Regions from separate parts of the Mangrovibacter sp. MFB070 genome, predicted to be linked through region 4. Evidence: predicted binding sites of a transcription regulator. Region 4 holds the regulator's gene; each other region holds the start of a gene.
What was found. The regulator LexA, encoded in region 4, represses DNA repair genes until DNA is damaged. The targets are predictions, from matches to a motif close to TNCTGTATGTACATACAGNA.
Positions count from the first base shown of each region.

Region 1: DT73_RS16645 (arabinose ABC transporter substrate-binding protein) is a predicted target of LexA. The motif match lies at 1,774-1,793, and genes of this name have one in related genera.
Region 2: DT73_RS16395 (YebG family protein) is a predicted target of LexA. The motif match lies at 2,534-2,553, and genes of this name have one in related genera.
Region 3: DT73_RS16930 (DinI-like family protein) is a predicted target of LexA. The motif match lies at 2,592-2,611, and genes of this name have one in related genera.

Region 1 covers NZ_JJMI01000034.1:72,364-76,580, forward strand. Annotated here, with positions in the region: gene araG (L-arabinose ABC transporter ATP-binding protein AraG) at 1-544, opposite strand, end outside; gene DT73_RS16645 (arabinose ABC transporter substrate-binding protein) at 607-1,596, opposite strand; gene DT73_RS16650 (non-heme ferritin-like protein) at 2,633-3,130, shown strand; gene DT73_RS16655 (DUF2766 family protein) at 3,258-3,506, opposite strand; gene DT73_RS16660 (MFS transporter) at 3,867-4,217, shown strand, end outside.
Region 2 covers NZ_JJMI01000034.1:15,686-19,902, reverse strand. Annotated here, with positions in the region: gene edd (phosphogluconate dehydratase) at 1-485, shown strand, start outside; gene DT73_RS16405 (bifunctional 4-hydroxy-2-oxoglutarate aldolase/2-dehydro-3-deoxy-phosphogluconate aldolase) at 542-1,180, shown strand; gene purT (formate-dependent phosphoribosylglycinamide formyltransferase) at 1,262-2,440, opposite strand; gene DT73_RS16395 (YebG family protein) at 2,568-2,855, shown strand; gene yebF (protein YebF) at 2,923-3,276, shown strand; gene DT73_RS16385 (S9 family peptidase) at 3,446-4,217, shown strand, end outside.
Region 3 covers NZ_JJMI01000034.1:129,487-133,703, forward strand. Annotated here, with positions in the region: gene DT73_RS16920 (arylsulfatase) at 1-425, opposite strand, end outside; gene DT73_RS16925 (OmpP1/FadL family transporter) at 513-1,703, opposite strand; gene DT73_RS16930 (DinI-like family protein) at 2,629-2,877, shown strand; gene DT73_RS16935 (YnfA family protein) at 3,271-3,600, opposite strand; gene DT73_RS16940 (recombinase family protein) at 4,007-4,217, opposite strand, start outside.
Region 4 covers NZ_JJMI01000003.1:42,702-46,918, forward strand. Annotated here, with positions in the region: gene plsB (glycerol-3-phosphate 1-O-acyltransferase PlsB) at 1-1,559, opposite strand, end outside; gene DT73_RS01675 (diacylglycerol kinase) at 1,690-2,058, shown strand; gene lexA (transcriptional repressor LexA) at 2,227-2,841, shown strand; gene dinF (MATE family efflux transporter DinF) at 2,941-4,217, shown strand, end outside.

The DNA of each region.
Region 1 (4,217 bases), on a different contig from region 4:
GGTTTTCGATTTCGCGCGCAGACAGTGAACTGGTTGGTTCATCAAACGCAATAACCCGGGCATTGCGAGCCAGCGCTTTGGCGATCTCCACCATTTGCCACTGGCCTATCGATAAATATTTCAACGGCGTTTCAGGGTCGATATCCAGACCGAGATGTTCCAGTTGTAAACGTGCCTCGTAGTTAAGGAGCGACCGGTTTACAAAGCCGCCTTTGTGCGGGAGCTGACCAAGATAAATGTTCTCAGCCACACTCATTTCCGGCACTAAATGGAGTTCCTGGTATATGATGGCAACGCCTGCGTCCAGCGCTGCGACCGTATTGGCAAATGTAACTTCCTGGCCTTTTAAGGTAATAGAGCCGGTTGTTGGCGCGTAATTACCACTCAGAATTTTTAATAGTGTGGATTTCCCTGCGCCGTTCTCCCCCATCAGCGCATGCACCTGGCCGCTGTAGCAGTCAAAGCTGATATCCTGTAGCGCTTTCACGCCCGGAAATGTCTTTCCAATACCACGGAACGAGAGATACGGTGTTTGTTGTTGCATATAGCCTCCAAACCTTCCCCGGTAAACGGGCGTGCAGCACGCCCGTTATCTACCTGGAACAATTACTTGCCGCCCAGGCCTTTTTTAGCCAGTTCTTCTTTGAAGTTGTCGCGTGTAATCAACACAACATCGGTGACTTCGGTAAATTTCGGTGGTTCAACACCTTTGGTAACCCAGTTGTAAAGCATTTCGCTGGATTTATAACCATGCACATCCGGGCTGGGTAACAGGGAGCCGTAGAAACCAGTCGCTTCTGCTTTTGACAGTTCGTTGACGGCATCAACCCCATTGATACCAATACCAATTACATCATTCGCTTTGAAACCCTGGCCTTCAGTTGCACGCACACCACCCAGTACTGTGTTGTCGTTCATCCCGACAATCAGCCAGTGTTTAACTTCCGGGTGTTGTACCAACAATGAGTTACCGGCATCAAAGGCTCCCGGGATGTCATTGGATTTTGTTGGCACCTGGTAGATTTGTTTGGCAGGGAACCCTGCAGCTTTGAGCGCTTCCATTGAACCTGAGGTTCTGCGGCGTGCGGTATCCAGTTCATTAGCAGTGATTGCCATCACCCCAGTTTTACTGACATCCCAGCCACGTTTTTGCATCTCTTTGTACAGTTCTTGCCCCTGACGCTCACCAATTTTGGTTGCCGCCATCATCACCAATGGTACAGAGTCCATCGGTTTACCTTTGGCATTAACAAACTGGTCATCCACAGCAATCACTTTCATCCCGTAGCCGCGTGCTTTAGCAACAATGGCAGAGCCGAGCTTGGGATCCGGGGTACAAATAACAAAACCTTTCGCGCCATTTGCTGCCAGGCTGTCAATCGCATTCAGTGTTTTCTCGCCATCAGGCACAGCAATTTTAATCACATCAAAGCCAAGATCCTTGCCCGCCTTGTCTGCAAAACGCCACTCAGTCTGGAACCAGGGTTCTTCAGGTTGTTTAACCAGAAAACCCAGTTTCAGATTTTCCGCCATAGCGGATTGTGACATAACAGCAGCAAGGCCAATTGCTGCCAGCGCTTTAGTAAATTTGTGCATGGTAAACTCCAGCATTTATTTTCTTGTGTGCAGGGTAGTGAACAGAAAATGTTCTTTATTTCAAACGTTAACAGCAAACCAGGGTTTTTATGCCCAAAATACTGAGAACGCAAAATAGTTTTAGCGGGAAATTAAAAATCCATAGGAGAGCAAAATCACACGGCTGAATTTTAGTAAATCTGTGCATAGATTCAGCAAATAAAGGCATAAAAAAGTGCTAATATGTATGATGAATCAGAACAGGATGAGCAGAAAAATCCATATGACCAGCAACCAAATCCTTGTTAAGTGATCGCCTCACACCAGGAGTAATCTGCTGCTTGTCTAAGATGAGGTTTACCGGCAGTTGGCCGCCAGCGGGTGGGAAATCTGTACAAAGATACATCTCAAAAATATTTAATAAAACTGTCACAGTCAGGCATCTCTGATACATTCCTAATCATTTTCGATTCATTATATTTTTTATCAACAGCCTTTCTGTTTCATTTTATAAGAAAAACACTACAACCCGGTTCCGGTCTCATACAGAATAATAATGTTAACCAGACTGAATTCGTTAATTACAATGGCTAAATCATGTTAATAATAAATAAACAACAAGTAATATCCTGACTAAATACTCAGGAATACTTTGACCAGAAAGCAAAGAAAGTAAACCACATATCAATAAGATAGCAATCCCTTCATCAAAGTCTTTTTATGTTCATTTATTAGCCAGCAAATAGTACACTGAATCAATAAAGTAAGTAAGCGTAAAAATTTTCACTAAGAGTATCCTTATTTTTATTCTGGTTGTATGCTAAAAATAGTTAACAAGGAATAACTGCGGGTAAACATTGCACAGTTATGTTGGAAACAATGCTATTGAGAACGGTTACGTTCCAAACAGTATTGTTTAATACAATGGAGTTCATGGCACGGTGTTTAAAACAGTGCCGTACAAAATAGATACAGGCTGGTGATAAGTTTGCAGCATTTATTCAGTTTCTTCGTGAATTAACAAAATCACAGGTTTCCAGAAAATAAGGATATTGTTATGGCCGTAACTGATATTGTTTCGAAGTTGAATGTACAAATGAACCGAGAGTTTTACTCATCTAACCTCTACCTGCAATTAAGTGCGTGGTGCATTGAGCACAACCTGCACGATACCGCGCACTTCCTGCGAACGCAGGCCCAGGGGACAGTAACACTGATGATGCGTTTTTTCGATCATTTGAAAAAAATGGGAGAAAACCCGGTCGTGCAACCACTACAGAATGGCCTGACGCCTGGTTGCAACTCACTGGCTGTGTTGTTTGAGAAAATGTTGAATGACTACCGTTTTCGTGCTGAAAGCCTGATTCAATTGCAGGATGAAGCAATCAGCATCAATGATTTGTCCACACTGTTATTTTTACAGCAAATTGAAAAAATCCAGCGTAAAGATGGTGCCGTATTAGTAAAAATGCTGGAAATGGTACGCGAAGCCGATGCATCAGGGATGTGTCTCATGCAAACTGACCATATTCTGGCTAAAGCTGCAACAGCGTGATGCCAGGCCAGTAAATTCCTGCCCGCAAAGCGTAAAGCAGCCCTTCACTTAATCCTGGCAGGCCTTCCCCGCTGAAATATTGGGGTTGGCCTGGTTACTTCCCACCAACCCTCTGTACCAAAGGCCGTTAGTGAGCGTCGTTTTGGCGGGTAAATTTCAGCTCAATCAATGCAACGGCCTTTTGTACCGCACGCAACGTAACCGGATCAGCTGAAGGGTGGCCGGCAAAGTCAATAGAACGGAGTTGGGTTGCCATTTTCTCGCGAACTTCCACCGGAGCGATAACATCAATGACATCCAGTATTTGTTTAATCACTAACTGGCATGCAACCACATCAGAGACCAGCTCATCTTCCTTGCTAAAGGATCCGGACATTTTTCTCTCCTCATCAAAAACGCATATGGTACCGGGATACAGCCCGGAACGGTAGCCCGGCGGGAGAAATCCATGTAAAAGCTGGCTTCCGATGGTATTTGTTTGAAGCAGTTCGCTAAAAAGTGTGTGGAATATCGGTATCTTTTATTCCCTTAAAAACTAAAAACACGTATCGCTACTATATCTTTGAAATAAAAAAACTCAGCACACGTCTCATATTCATCACTTCTTTACGTAAAAAATGACTATTAGTGACACCCTTCACATTTCAATACACAAATTCAAATTATAAGAACCGTAATATCTAAAAAAATGAAACAGAGGTTCAAAATGAATTCTGGTAAAACGTCTCCCCTGAACATGACGGGGCAGCGGCAGGTCAGTTTGCGGCATCAATTGGCCTACGGTGGGGGAAACTTACTCGGTAGTGGCGCGCTGGCAATTAGTGGGGCATGGCTGCTCTATTTCTACACAACTTTTTGCGGCCTGACACTGATTGAGGCTGCTTTTATCTTCTCTGTTGCCAGTATTATTGATGCCATCAGCAACCCACTAATGGGTTATTTGACCGATAATTTCGCCCGGACGAAACTGGGTAAACGCTTTGGACGCCGCCGCTTTTTCTTAATGCTCGGCGCACCATTGATGATGTTTTACCCTTTACTTTGGGTTGAAGGTTTTGGTTTTTGGTACTACCTGGTAACTTATGTC
Region 2 (4,217 bases), on a different contig from region 4:
TCATTGAAGCTCCAGCCATTGTTTTTGAAAGTCAGCATGATGTTGTTCCGGCATTTGAAGCGGGTTTACTGGATAAAGATTGCGTTGTCGTTGTCCGTCATCAAGGTCCGAAAGCGAATGGGATGCCAGAATTACATAAACTCATGCCGCCACTTGGTGTATTATTGGACCGTCGTTTCAAAATTGCATTGGTAACGGATGGACGTTTGTCTGGTGCCTCAGGTAAAGTACCTTCTGCAATTCACGTGACACCGGAAGCTTATGATGGTGGGCTTTTGGCTAAAGTCCGTAATGGCGACATGATCCGTGTAAACGGGCAGACTGGCGAGCTAACCTTGCTGGTTGACGACGCGGAACTACAAGAACGTGAACCGTTCCACCCGGACCTCAGCGCTCAGCGCGTGGGGACTGGTCGTGAGTTATTTGGCGCATTGCGCGAAAACTTATCCGGGGCGGAACAGGGCGCAACCTGTATTTCATTCTAACACTCGGCGCATTTGCGCCGTAACGCTGACTAAACGTTGTCGGGAGACATTTTCTGATGAAAAACTGGAAAACAAGTGCGGAACAGATCCTGAAAACAGGTCCTGTCGTGCCGGTTATTGTTGTCAATAAACTTGAGCACGCAGTACCGATGGCAAAAGCACTGGTAGCTGGTGGGGTACGTGTACTGGAAGTTACACTGCGTACTGCCTGTGCTATTGATGCTATCCGTCTGATTGCAAAAGAAGTGCCGGATGCTATCGTTGGGGCTGGTACCGTGCTGAATCCACAACAACTGGCAGAAGTTACTGAAGCTGGCGCTCAGTTTGCTATCAGCCCGGGCCTGACCGACTCCCTGCTGAAAGCAGCAACTGAAGGCACCATTCCACTGATCCCGGGGATCAGCACTGTTTCTGAACTGATGCTGGGTATGGATTACGGTTTGCGTGAATTCAAATTCTTCCCGGCAGAAGCTAACGGCGGCACCAAAGCTTTATCCGCCATTGCTGGCCCGTTCTCTCAGGTGCGTTTCTGCCCAACAGGTGGTATCTCTCCGGCAAACTACCGTGACTACCTGGCACTGAAAAGCGTGCTGTGCATTGGTGGTTCCTGGCTGGTTCCGGCCGATGCGCTGGAAGCTGGCGATTATGACCGCATTACCCGCCTGGCTCGTGAAGCTGTTGAAGGCGCGAAATAATCAGGCCAGTTAACTGCCTGAGTCATATGCAAACGGCACCCGCGGGTGCCGTTTTTGCATATGCTACTGGAGCCTGATGAATTAACCGTTAACTTGTATTTCCCCAGCTGCTGATTTTGCCCGGGCGACTGCATCTTCTGTTGTTTCACCCGTTGCCAGCGCAACGCCCATACGGCGGGTACCGTTAATTTCAGGTTTGCCAAACAGGCGGATTTGTATGCCTGCGCTGAGCGCATTTTCCATACCACCAAAACGTACATCTGTGCTGACCAGGTTCGGCAGAATGACTGCTGAAGCACAAGGGCCGTACTGGCGAATACCGCCAACCGGTAACCCCAGAAAAGCGCGGACATGCAGTGCAAATTCTGACAAATCCTGAGAGATCATGGTGACCATACCGGTGTCATGCGGGCGAGGTGATACCTCACTGAACACAACATCATCACCACAAACAAACAGTTCCACACCAAATAAGCCATAACCACCAAGCGCCAGAACAACTTTTTCTGCAATGGCCTGTGCCCGGCTCAGCGCGAGCTCACTCATTGCCTGTGGTTGCCATGACTCGCGGTAATCTCCATCTTCCTGGCGGTGGCCTACCGGGGCACAGAAATGCACACCATCAGCCGCACTTACCGTCAGAAGTGTAATTTCGAAATCAAACGCAACGACTCCTTCAATAATCACTTTGCCCGCACCGGCGCGGCCGCCTTCCTGTGCATAGCTCCAGGCTTTATCCAGGTAGCTGGCATCACGCACAAAACTTTGCCCCTTTCCTGAAGAACTCATGACCGGTTTAATGATGCACGGGAAACCAATTTCTTCTGCTGCAGAAACAAAGTCTGCTTTCGTATCTGCAAAACGGTATGTGGACGTGGGAAGGGCTAACTCTTCTGCAGCAAGCCGACGGATCCCTTCACGGTTCATTGTCAGGCGTGTTGCTTTGGCACAGGGAACAACTTTTTGCCCCTGGCTTTCCAGCTCAACCAGCATGTCTGTAGCGATCGCCTCAATTTCCGGTACGATGTAATCAGGCTTTTCTTCTGCAACCAGATTTTTCAGTGCCTGTGGGTCGAGCATATTGATTACATGGCTACGGTGAGCAACGTGCATAGCAGGGGCATCGGCATATCTGTCAACGGCGATAACCTCCAGACCCAGCCTCTGACATTCAATCGCCACTTCTTTACCCAGTTCCCCAGCGCCAAGAAGCATTACGCGTGTTGCTGCCGGACGCAGCGCAGTTCCTAAAATAGCCATATCGCAGTACCTGATGTGAAAAAAAACAGCGGCAGTATATACGAAAACGTTTGCGTTGACAGCGGGTTTGCATTGTAACCCTGTTTTCACGTATGCTGGATATAAATACAGTGATTGGAGCAGCATGATGGCAGTCGTAGTTAAATATGTTGTCGTGAGAGACGGTGAGGAAAAAATGTCTTTTGTCAGCAAAAAAGAGGCCGATGCCTATGACAAAATGTTAGATCTGGCGGAATGCCTGACTGACTATCTGGAAAGTTCTCCGGTAGTGATGGAAGGGGGGCTGCGCGAAGAACTTGCCTTATGGCTTGCTGAGCATAAAGATGAACTGAGCGGTATTTTGCGTTCCGGTAAGTTACCAGATGTTACCGAAAATGAGCCTGTTTCCCTTGAAAAGAAAGTGAAAACTGCCTGAATCGACTTGCAGGTTGCCTGTTTTGTACCATGCTTTTCTCACAACTTGAGAAATCACGGAGTGGCATGTGAATAAAACAGGCTTTTTGACAGGGTGTATGGTGGCGTTTGCTCTGATGTCTGTATCCGCTGCGGCTAATGCAGTGACTAAAAGAGTAAGCCTCATCCCCTGTGAGAACATGAAAGCGGAAAATATTGCCGCAACAGTTAAAAATGATTACCTGCAAAACCGGTTACAGCGTTGGTCTGACGACCAGAAAGCGTTGGGGCAAAATGACCCCGTCGCATGGGTTAACGTCAAGGATATGCACCACAATGGCGATACCTGGGTTGTCCCACTGGTTGTTCGGGGGCAAAAGCAAGATTTGCACTACCAGGTAACGGTGGATTGCAAAGCAGGTAATGCAGATTACCAGCGTTAAGCTGAATAACCGGGCGTAGAGGCCCGGTTTTACTCAATATTGCAGCTAAGTTATTGTACGGCTGCCTGTGATTCTGGCTGGTATGCCCTCAGAATGACAGGCAAATTCCTTCCCACGCGCACTCAGCGTGATACCCTGTGCGGCAGTTGTGCCATCTTCAGGAGTTATTATGGCCCGTTCGCCGGTTTTCCCTCCCCGGGCAGCAAAGCGCCCACATCTGTTAACTCAGCATGGCGATGTCAGGAATGATGATTATTTCTGGCTGCGTGATGACTCACGCCAGTCACCCGAGGTACTGGGGTACCTTCGTGCTGAAAATGATTATTGCATGCAAACTATGGCTCCGCTGGAGCAATTTCAGCAGGCCCTTTACGATGAAATGGTTGCCCGGCTGCCCAAAAAAGAAAGCAGTGTGCCCTGGCAGCGCAATGGGTATCGCTACCGCCAGTGTTTCGATGAAAATGCTGAGTATCCGGTTTGGCAACGCCAGCCAGCAGAACTGAATAATGGTGATGAGTGGCAAGTTTTGCTCGATTGCAATAACCGGGCTCAGGGCGGTGCATACTACGACTTAGGTGCACTGAGCATCTCTCCGGATAATCGCCTGATGGCAGTGACGGAAGACCGTGTTTCTCGCCGCCAGTATCAGTTACATGTAAAAGATCTTGCCAATGACATATGGCTGAATGATACCGTCACTGATCTTTCCGGCAGTGTGGTATGGGCGAATGACTCCGCCACGTTTTACTATGTCAAAAAGCATTCAGTGACTTTGTTGCCTTACCAGGTGTGGCGCCACAGGCTGGGTGACGCGGCAGAAAATGACGAACTGGTCTATCAGGAAGAAGATAATCGTTTTTACGTTGGTATTTATAAGTCACGCTCAACTGAGTTTGTGATTATTGCCCTGCACAGCACGTCAACCAGTGAAGCCTGGTTAC
Region 3 (4,217 bases), on a different contig from region 4:
TGGCCGGTGGCGTAGCCCAGTTGTTTGAGGACATTGGCAATGGTCGGATCCTCTTTTTGGATCCCCTGCGGCGCGCCCGGCATCCCGACTTTACTCAGGCCGGTACGAAATGGCATCTGGCCGGTGATAAAAGCCGAGCGCCCGGCAGTGGAACTTTGCTCCGCATAATAAGAGGTAAACTTCGCACCCTCGGCAGCAATGCTGTCAATGTTCGGGGTTTTATAACCCATCATCCCCTGGTTATAGGTACTGAGGTTCCAGTAGCCAATGTCATCACCAAAGATAACAACAATGTTTGGCTTTGCGGAATTCTGCTCAGGCGCGGTTGGTGAAGTGCTTGCCGGGGCGGCATACACTGTGCTGGCACAACATACGACAGATAACGTGGCAGCCAACAGCGATTTACAAAACGGAATTTTTGTCATTTCTGTGCTCCGATTATCGTGGTCACATCAGGTCCTTGAACGCTTTTCGTCATAACACACAGTTACACCATCTGCTGTTCCTCTTGATTAGAATGTCTGGGTAAAGTTCATGCTGAAAAAATAGAGTGCCGGGTTGTGGTAACTGCCTTTCACTAGTGGCGAAGAAACCGAGGAGGACTGGATATCGGCATATTCGAAAGCCGCGCCAATTTGTTGCGTGCCCGACAATTGGTATTGCGCACCCACACCAAAACGCCAGGTATTGCCAGACGGCATGGTCAGCGATGTATCGCTCTGGGAACGGTAGAAGCTGCTGTCATAAGCAACCCCGGTGTTCAGGTGCCAGTCTGGGGTTGGGCGAAACTGAAGCCCAAGTGCGGTATGCCAGGTATCCCGCAGGCGCGAGTTACCGTCAACCTCATTGCCAGCAACATAGATTTGGCTGTTACTGTAGGCGCTCCAGTCCTGCCAGCCCAAATCCCCCATCACTGACCAGCGAGGGTTGATGTCGTAAACAGCGCTCAGCATGAGTTGCGCAGGCGTGCTCACATCAGCAGCAATGGGCAAGATATAAGACGTATTATTGAGTTGTGCGATACGCACCTGGTTGTCGATATTGAAGTGGTAGTCAGTTTTGCTGGTGTAAGTAAGCCCGACACGGGTTTGCGGTGTCAGGTCGAACAATATTCCAAGCCGGTAATTCAGCGCCCAGTCATGGTCGGTTTGTTTTTTATCTTCACCTGAAACATCCCGTGTTAGCGAGAGAAAACCATAATTAATTCCGATGCCGGCACCCACAGAAACCCTGTCGCTCAGTTTCCAGCCCACAGCAGGGCTCAACGTCATTGCCAACAGGGTGCTTTTTTTCAGTACCGCATCCCCTGCCCAGTTACCGAAATCCAGCCCCAGTCCGTAATTGCCATACAGGCCTAAACCCGCAGAAACCCGGTCATTAATTTGCTGGCGCCAAAATACACTGGAGGCCGGAAACCAGCCAATAGTATTCCCCGGGCTTTTCCCTTGTAAAACCGCGTCATTATCCTGTTGGTAGTTGGTGTCACCATATAAGGTCTGGATACCGCCGGTCAGCATATTGCCAGATAAGCGGGTCAGCCCGGCGGGGTTGGTCACCAGCGTGGAAGCGTCGCCTGCCCGGGCCGCCTGCCCGGCGCCAGCCAGCCCCAAATCTTCCGTTGCCATCTCATACAGATAAAGGCCACTGGCATAAGACGCACCAGTAAACATCAGGCCAAGAAGCACAGCACCTTGTCTGACCATATATTGCCCGTTTATCACATGTATTGGTTAATTACAGGCCGTTACAGCCTGAACGAAACAGCCTGATTTCAGGTACAAACCCGCCATCGCCCTTATTCCCGGGCGCAGAAAGGCGGTGTTGCAAGTATTGCCACACAGTTACGTCGCCTTACGGCAAAAAAGATTTATTAAATAAAATTAAGATTTGGTAATAAGTAATAAATGTAGATAAACCCGCAGCTTTCGCAAGTGTAATTCGGTGGAATTGAACAGTGAGGCGAGAAAGTTTTATTGCTGGCAGAGCTAGTTAGCCATGAAGGAATTGCACTAGGATAAATCTTATAAAAAATAGCAGGCAGGTAACCGCTGAATTGGTGCGCCACACCTGCCCGATATGCTATGCCGTTATTGCTGAAGGCTACACCTGCATGGACATAATATGACCGTGCATTTTTGAAAATCGTCTAACATCGCCCAAGAGCGCGTTACACATCATGATGTTGCAAGACCATTTTCACACCATCACATAAGGGCATCAAAGTTTGTATGTAGCATTTTGCCCCACTGGTGCCCCAGAGAGCACAAAGCTATGGTGACCATGGCCCTGTGCTTTTATGGTGATACTCCATCCTGCCTGTCTGCAATAGCCTTTCCTCTTCTCATGAATGGTTTTTCTATAAGAAGGTATGTTGCAGTGTTCAATGATATTATTGAAAAAATAGTGGCACTCATTGCATAAGTGTAGTTTACGTTAATTTTAATTAATGGTGTGAATATTATCGTATAACAAATACCATGCAATAAATAAATACTAAAACTAATTGCACCTAAAAATCTCATTACTTTTAATTTAAAAAATCCAAAAATTGAATTTCCTGAAGAGATTATCAGAAATAACAGGCCAATAATTACTGTACATAAAACCAGTAAATGAAAGGTGATTATCATGCGTGTCGAAATCAGCATCGCCCGGGAGAAAGCCAAAGCTATGCCAAAAGGCTCTATCGATGCACTGAAAACGGAAATGACGAAGCGCCTTAGCGCCAGGTATGAAGATGTTGAAGTGATTGTTAAGGCTGCCAGCAACGACGGATTATCCGTGCTTCGCTCAGCAGATAAGGAAGGCGATAAGGAGTATGTGCAGGAAGTGCTTCAGGAGACGTGGGAGTCAGCGGATGACTGGTTTACGCGCTGATTAGTCAATATACTCAACAGCGGCTGGTATCCATTCATACTCGCACTATCGAACGATCACCAGCCTGCCGCCGGCCGTTCTTGCATACGACGGTTCGGTGGCACTTTACCGCTTATCCGCAGCGGTAAATCTTCCCATCAGTCATATTCAGTTGTGTTCCCGGTTCTTCATGGGATTGTAGTGGCGCACTAAATTGGGATCCCCTTTTCCGGTCTCACATCAGTGTTGCTGACACTCACAGCAGACCCGCGTACTCCTGAGGTTGCTGGCTTAGAGCCAGGAGCGATATTCGGTACACAAGGCGGACGCCCCCCGTATTATTAGCGCTGTAATGACTTTGAACTGGATAGATTTATTACAAATCCAGTAATCATGTGATAAGGATAGTATCTCTCAGGCTCTGGGCGCAAACATAATGATGCTCATTCCCAATAGGGCTATGGTTGCCCCTAAAAAGTCCCAGATTGTTGGTTTTATTCCGTCTATGACCCAAAGCCATAAAATAGCAACAAAGATGTAAACACCACCATATGCAGCATAGACCCTACCGGAAGCCGTTGGATGTAAGGTAAGCAACCAGGCAAAAATGGCTAAGCTAAATGCCGAGGGGAGTATTAACCAGGCACTTTTACCTTCACGTAACCATAAATAGGGTAGATAGCAGCCGACAATTTCTGTCAACGCGGTTAATAAAAACAGTAGCATTGCCTTCAGTTCAGACATATTTCCTCTATTACTGACATGGCTTTTTGTTTGGTGAATTCGGATTTGCATACCAGGTTGGGTTCCAGAACAGGAGAAAGCAACCCCACTTAATTGTGTTAATATACTAGAATCTGAGTCCTGTATTTCACTCATAGCAACCTTTTAAGGCCGACCGACTCGTCATTCGAGCAGCCTTTCTATCACCAGAGTGTGTTAATCAATGGGGGAATTACCAGATTCCGTTTTCGAGACCGGTCTCATTTCTTTAATTTTCATTCAGTTAGTTAGAAAAATGAGAAAAATGTTTGATTTTCACACAGTGAAAATTCAATAAGTTAGCCTATACAATTCATTTGTTTTCTCATTAAAATCACCAACCAAACCTGCCTACAGCGCTTATAAATCCAATGCAAAATATCAAACGTCATGAAGCAGGAAACTTCTTGTACAACGTTGATATGCCAACATCAAAAATCAGGGCGACCTTTTTTCTTGGCTCACCAGCAGCAATCAATCTACCGGCTTGCGCCCATTGCTCTGGTGACAACTTTGGGCGGCGGCCACCGATCCGCCCTTCTTCTCTTGCAGCTGCTAAGCCGGCCCGGGTACGTTCGATAATAAGCTCACGCTCCATT
Region 4 (4,217 bases):
CCAGCATTGTTAATGCGCACCATCAGTGTATGAGCAATTTCGTTCACGCTGGGGGTTAACCACGGCGGGCGTATCGCTTCGATGGGGTCTATCGCATCACGCCACTCCGGGACATGCTGATTCAGCCAGTTGGTCAGTGGAATTGGCTCGCCAAAGTTGACATACCCCTGGCCCAGGTTACGCAGCTTGCTCAGGCCGCGCATCATCTGGATAAGGCTCTCTTTCTCTTTAGTGGCGCCACGCAACTCTTTCGCGTAGGTGCCCACTTCCATGACATGTTCATAACCAATGTAAATCGGCACCAGCGTAATCGGGCGGGTACCGCCGCGCAGCATGGCCTGAATCGTCATAGACAGTGTGCCGGTTTTTGGGTCAAGCAGGCGGCCGGTGCGCGAACGCCCCCCTTCAACAAAATACTCCACCGAATACCCACGGCTGAATAATTCACCCAGGTATTCACGGAACACGGTTGAATAGAGCTTATTGCCTTTAAACGTACGGCGAATAAAGAAAGCACCCAGACGGCGGAAAATCGGCCCGGCGGGCCAGAAGTTCAGGTTAATGCCAGCTGCAATATGCGGCGGCACCAGCCCCTGGTGATACAGCACATAGGACAGCAGCAGGTAATCCATATGGCTGCGGTGGCAGGGAACATACACCAGTTCGTGGCCTTCATGGGCCAACTGGCGAACCCGCTCAGCGTTATGAACGTTAATGCCCTGATATAACCGGTTCCAGGTGAAGCCCAGCACGCGGTCAGTCATGCGGATGGCTTCATAGGAGAAGTTCGCGGCAATTTCTTCCATCAGAGCAACGGCATTTTGCTGTGCTTTTTCATGGGAGATTTTCTTGCTGCGCGCTTCATCTTCTACCGCTTTGGCGATAGCTTTTGAAGACAACAACTTATTGAACAGGTCCTGACGGGCAGGTAAGCGCGGGCCGACAGCCGCCAGACGCAGCCGGGCAAAGTGCATACGTGCAACCCGGGCCAGCTTCTGGGCGATAGTTTTGTCTGTGCCATGCTCTGTCGCCATCCAGCGCAGAGAGACGGGCGGCGAAAAACGCACGAAGCTGTCGCGGCCCAGCCATAGCACGGCAAAGAACTTCTGAATGCCGTTAAGCAGGCGCAGCGGCGGGTTTTCTTCGCCTTTTTCCCGGCCTGGTGAACGGCCAAACATCACTGATACTGGCACCATCTGGACATCCAGATTGGGGTTGCTGCGGTGCAGATCCAGGTAATCATGAAACAGCTTGATGGACTCTTCCTTCGGCGTGTAATAGGTAAATACACGCGGCCCGCCATGAATAAATACATAGCGTGGCAGGCAGGCACCGTCCACTTCAAGGGGTGTCAGCGGGTCTGGCAAATCGTGTGCCAGACATTGCGCCCGTAATGTCAGTAAGTCTGCCTTTGAATTGTAAGGCAGCACATACATAATAGGGCGAGAGGTATCTAAACCCAATTCGGCGCAAGGATCCGCCGGAATAGATTTGCTTTTTACCAGCATACTTAATGGTAAATTCAGCAATTTGTAGTAAATTCGTGGCCAACCGGACATAAACGTTGTAAAGCCTCTGGTTAAAAACGCAAATGCGTCGCAAGAATAACAGAAACCCGCCTGGATTTCTGAGGAAGTTGCCTGCGCGACGCTACAGGCATTGACGCCACTAAGCTAAAAAGGTTCCTTCATGGCAAGTAACACCACTGGACTCACCCGAATCATTAAAGCAGCCGGTTATTCCTGGAAAGGTATTCGTGCGGCATGGCGCAATGAAGCCGCATTTCGCCAGGAAGGAGTTGCTACTGTACTGGCTATCTTTATTGCCTGTTGGCTGGATGTCGGTGCCATTGCCCGCGTGTTGCTTATCGGCTCCGTCACTCTGGTTATGATAATCGAAATTCTCAACAGTGCTATTGAAGCCATTGTTGACCGGGTGGGAACAGATTTTCACGAACTCTCTGGCAGGGCTAAAGATATGGGGTCCGCTGCAGTGTTGTTCGCAATTATACTCGCCCTGTTTACCTGGGGAAGCGTGCTCTGGTCTCATTTTTTCTGAGTTTTTCCTGAAAAAACGCTTGATACCGTGTATTTCAGGCGCTGTCTGGTTACCTCTGGCTACTTTATGGGATAAGTCCCTGGTTTTTTGCTTAATTGTGGTTTCAAAATCACCATTAACTGTATATACTCACAGCATAACTGTATATACACCCAGGGGGCAGAAGGAATGAAAGCACTTACTACCAGACAGCAGGAGGTCTATGATCTCATCCGGGATCACATTAGCCAGACGGGGATGCCTCCAACCCGTGCGGAAATAGCGCAACGTCTGGGTTTTCGTTCGCCCAATGCGGCAGAGGAACACTTGAAAGCGCTGGCCCGCAAAGGGGTTATCGAAATCGTTTCTGGCGCTTCTCGTGGTATTCGTCTGCTCCTGGAAGAATCCAATGACGACGGCCTGCCGCTGGTTGGCCGGGTTGCTGCCGGTGAACCACTGCTGGCTCAGCAGCACATTGAAGGCCACTATCAGGTCGACCCTTCCCTGTTTAAACCACATGCGGATTTCTTACTGCGCGTTAGTGGTATGTCAATGAAAGATATCGGTATTATGGACGGCGATTTACTCGCAGTGCATAAAACGCAGGATGTGCGCAATGGCCAGGTCGTTGTGGCACGCATCGACGACGAAGTAACCGTTAAACGCCTGAAACAGCAAGGGAATACGGTTCAGTTACTCCCTGAAAATAACGAATTCAAACCCATTGTTGTCGATTTACGCGAGCAAAACTTTACCATCGAGGGCCTGGCTGTTGGCGTTATTCGCAACGGCGACTGGCTCTGACCGAATCCTTAATTTGCTATGCTTTTACAGCCGTGATGCAGCCAGCCTGTGTCACGGCTTTTTTGTGGGTGTTCACCCAAACTTTATCCGGGGTAAGTGATGCGATTTTTTTCCCGAACTGACCGGGCATTGTGGCGCCTGGCTATTCCCATGATAGTGTCCAACATCACCGTACCGTTATTGGGCCTGGTTGATACTGCGGTGATTGGGCACCTGGACAGCCCGGATTACCTTGGTGGCGTGGCTATTGGCGCAACAGCAACCAGTTTTCTGTTTATGCTGCTGCTGTTTTTACGGATGAGTACTACCGGGTTAACGGCCCAGGCTTATGGCGCAAGAGACGACGAGGGGTTGTTACGAGCCCTGATGCAGCCGTTATTGCTGGCACTGGTGGCGGGAGTCGCCATTGTGGTGTTTCGTGCGCCATTAATTCACTTCGCACTTACCGTGACGGGCGGCAGTGAAGCGGTATTGTCCCAGGCGCAGGCATTTTTATCGGTTCGCTGGCTGGGTGCCCCTGCTTCACTGGCTAACCTGGTGTTACTGGGCTGGTTGTTGGGTGTGCAGTATGCCCGTGCTCCGGTTATTCTGCTGGTGGTGGGTAATGTGCTGAATATCGCGCTGGATATCTGGCTGGTAATGGGGCTGGGTATGAACGTGAAAGGGGCTGCGCTGGCAACCACTCTCTCTGAGTATGTCACGCTGCTTCTGGGGTTGGTGATGGTCTGGCGGGTTCTGGTGCTGCGGGGCATTCCTCTGGCAGGCCTGAAAACGGCGTGGTTCGGTAATATTCGGCGTTTGATGGCGTTAAACCGTGACATCATGTTGCGTTCTTTACTGGTTCAGGGCTGCTTTGCTTCCATCACGGTGCTCGGCGCCAGGCTGGGCGGCGATATTGTGGCTGTAAATGCATTACTGATGACGTTACTGACCTTTACCGCTTACGCACTTGATGGTTTTGCTTATGCAGTAGAAGCCCATTCCGGCCAGGCTTTTGGGGCCCGCAGCAAAGGGCAGTTGCTGGCGGTATGGGGCGCTGCATGCCGCCAGGCTGGTGTGGTAGCTCTGGGGTTCTCTCTGGTTTATGCCCTTGCCGGGCCACAAATTATTGGCTTACTGACTTCGCTACCAGCATTACACCAGTTGGCAGATAAATACTTGTTCTGGCAGGTGCTGCTGCCGGTTGCCGGGGTGTGGTGTTATTTGTTGGACGGGATGTTTGTTGGTGCGACCCGGGGCGCAGAAATGCGTAACAGCATGGCGCTTTCAGCCGCAGGGTTTGCGGTGTGCCTGCTGACACTGCCTGGGTTTGGGAATCATGGGTTGTGGTTTTCTTTGGTGGTGTTTTTGGTGCTGCGCGGGGTGACGTTGGGGTG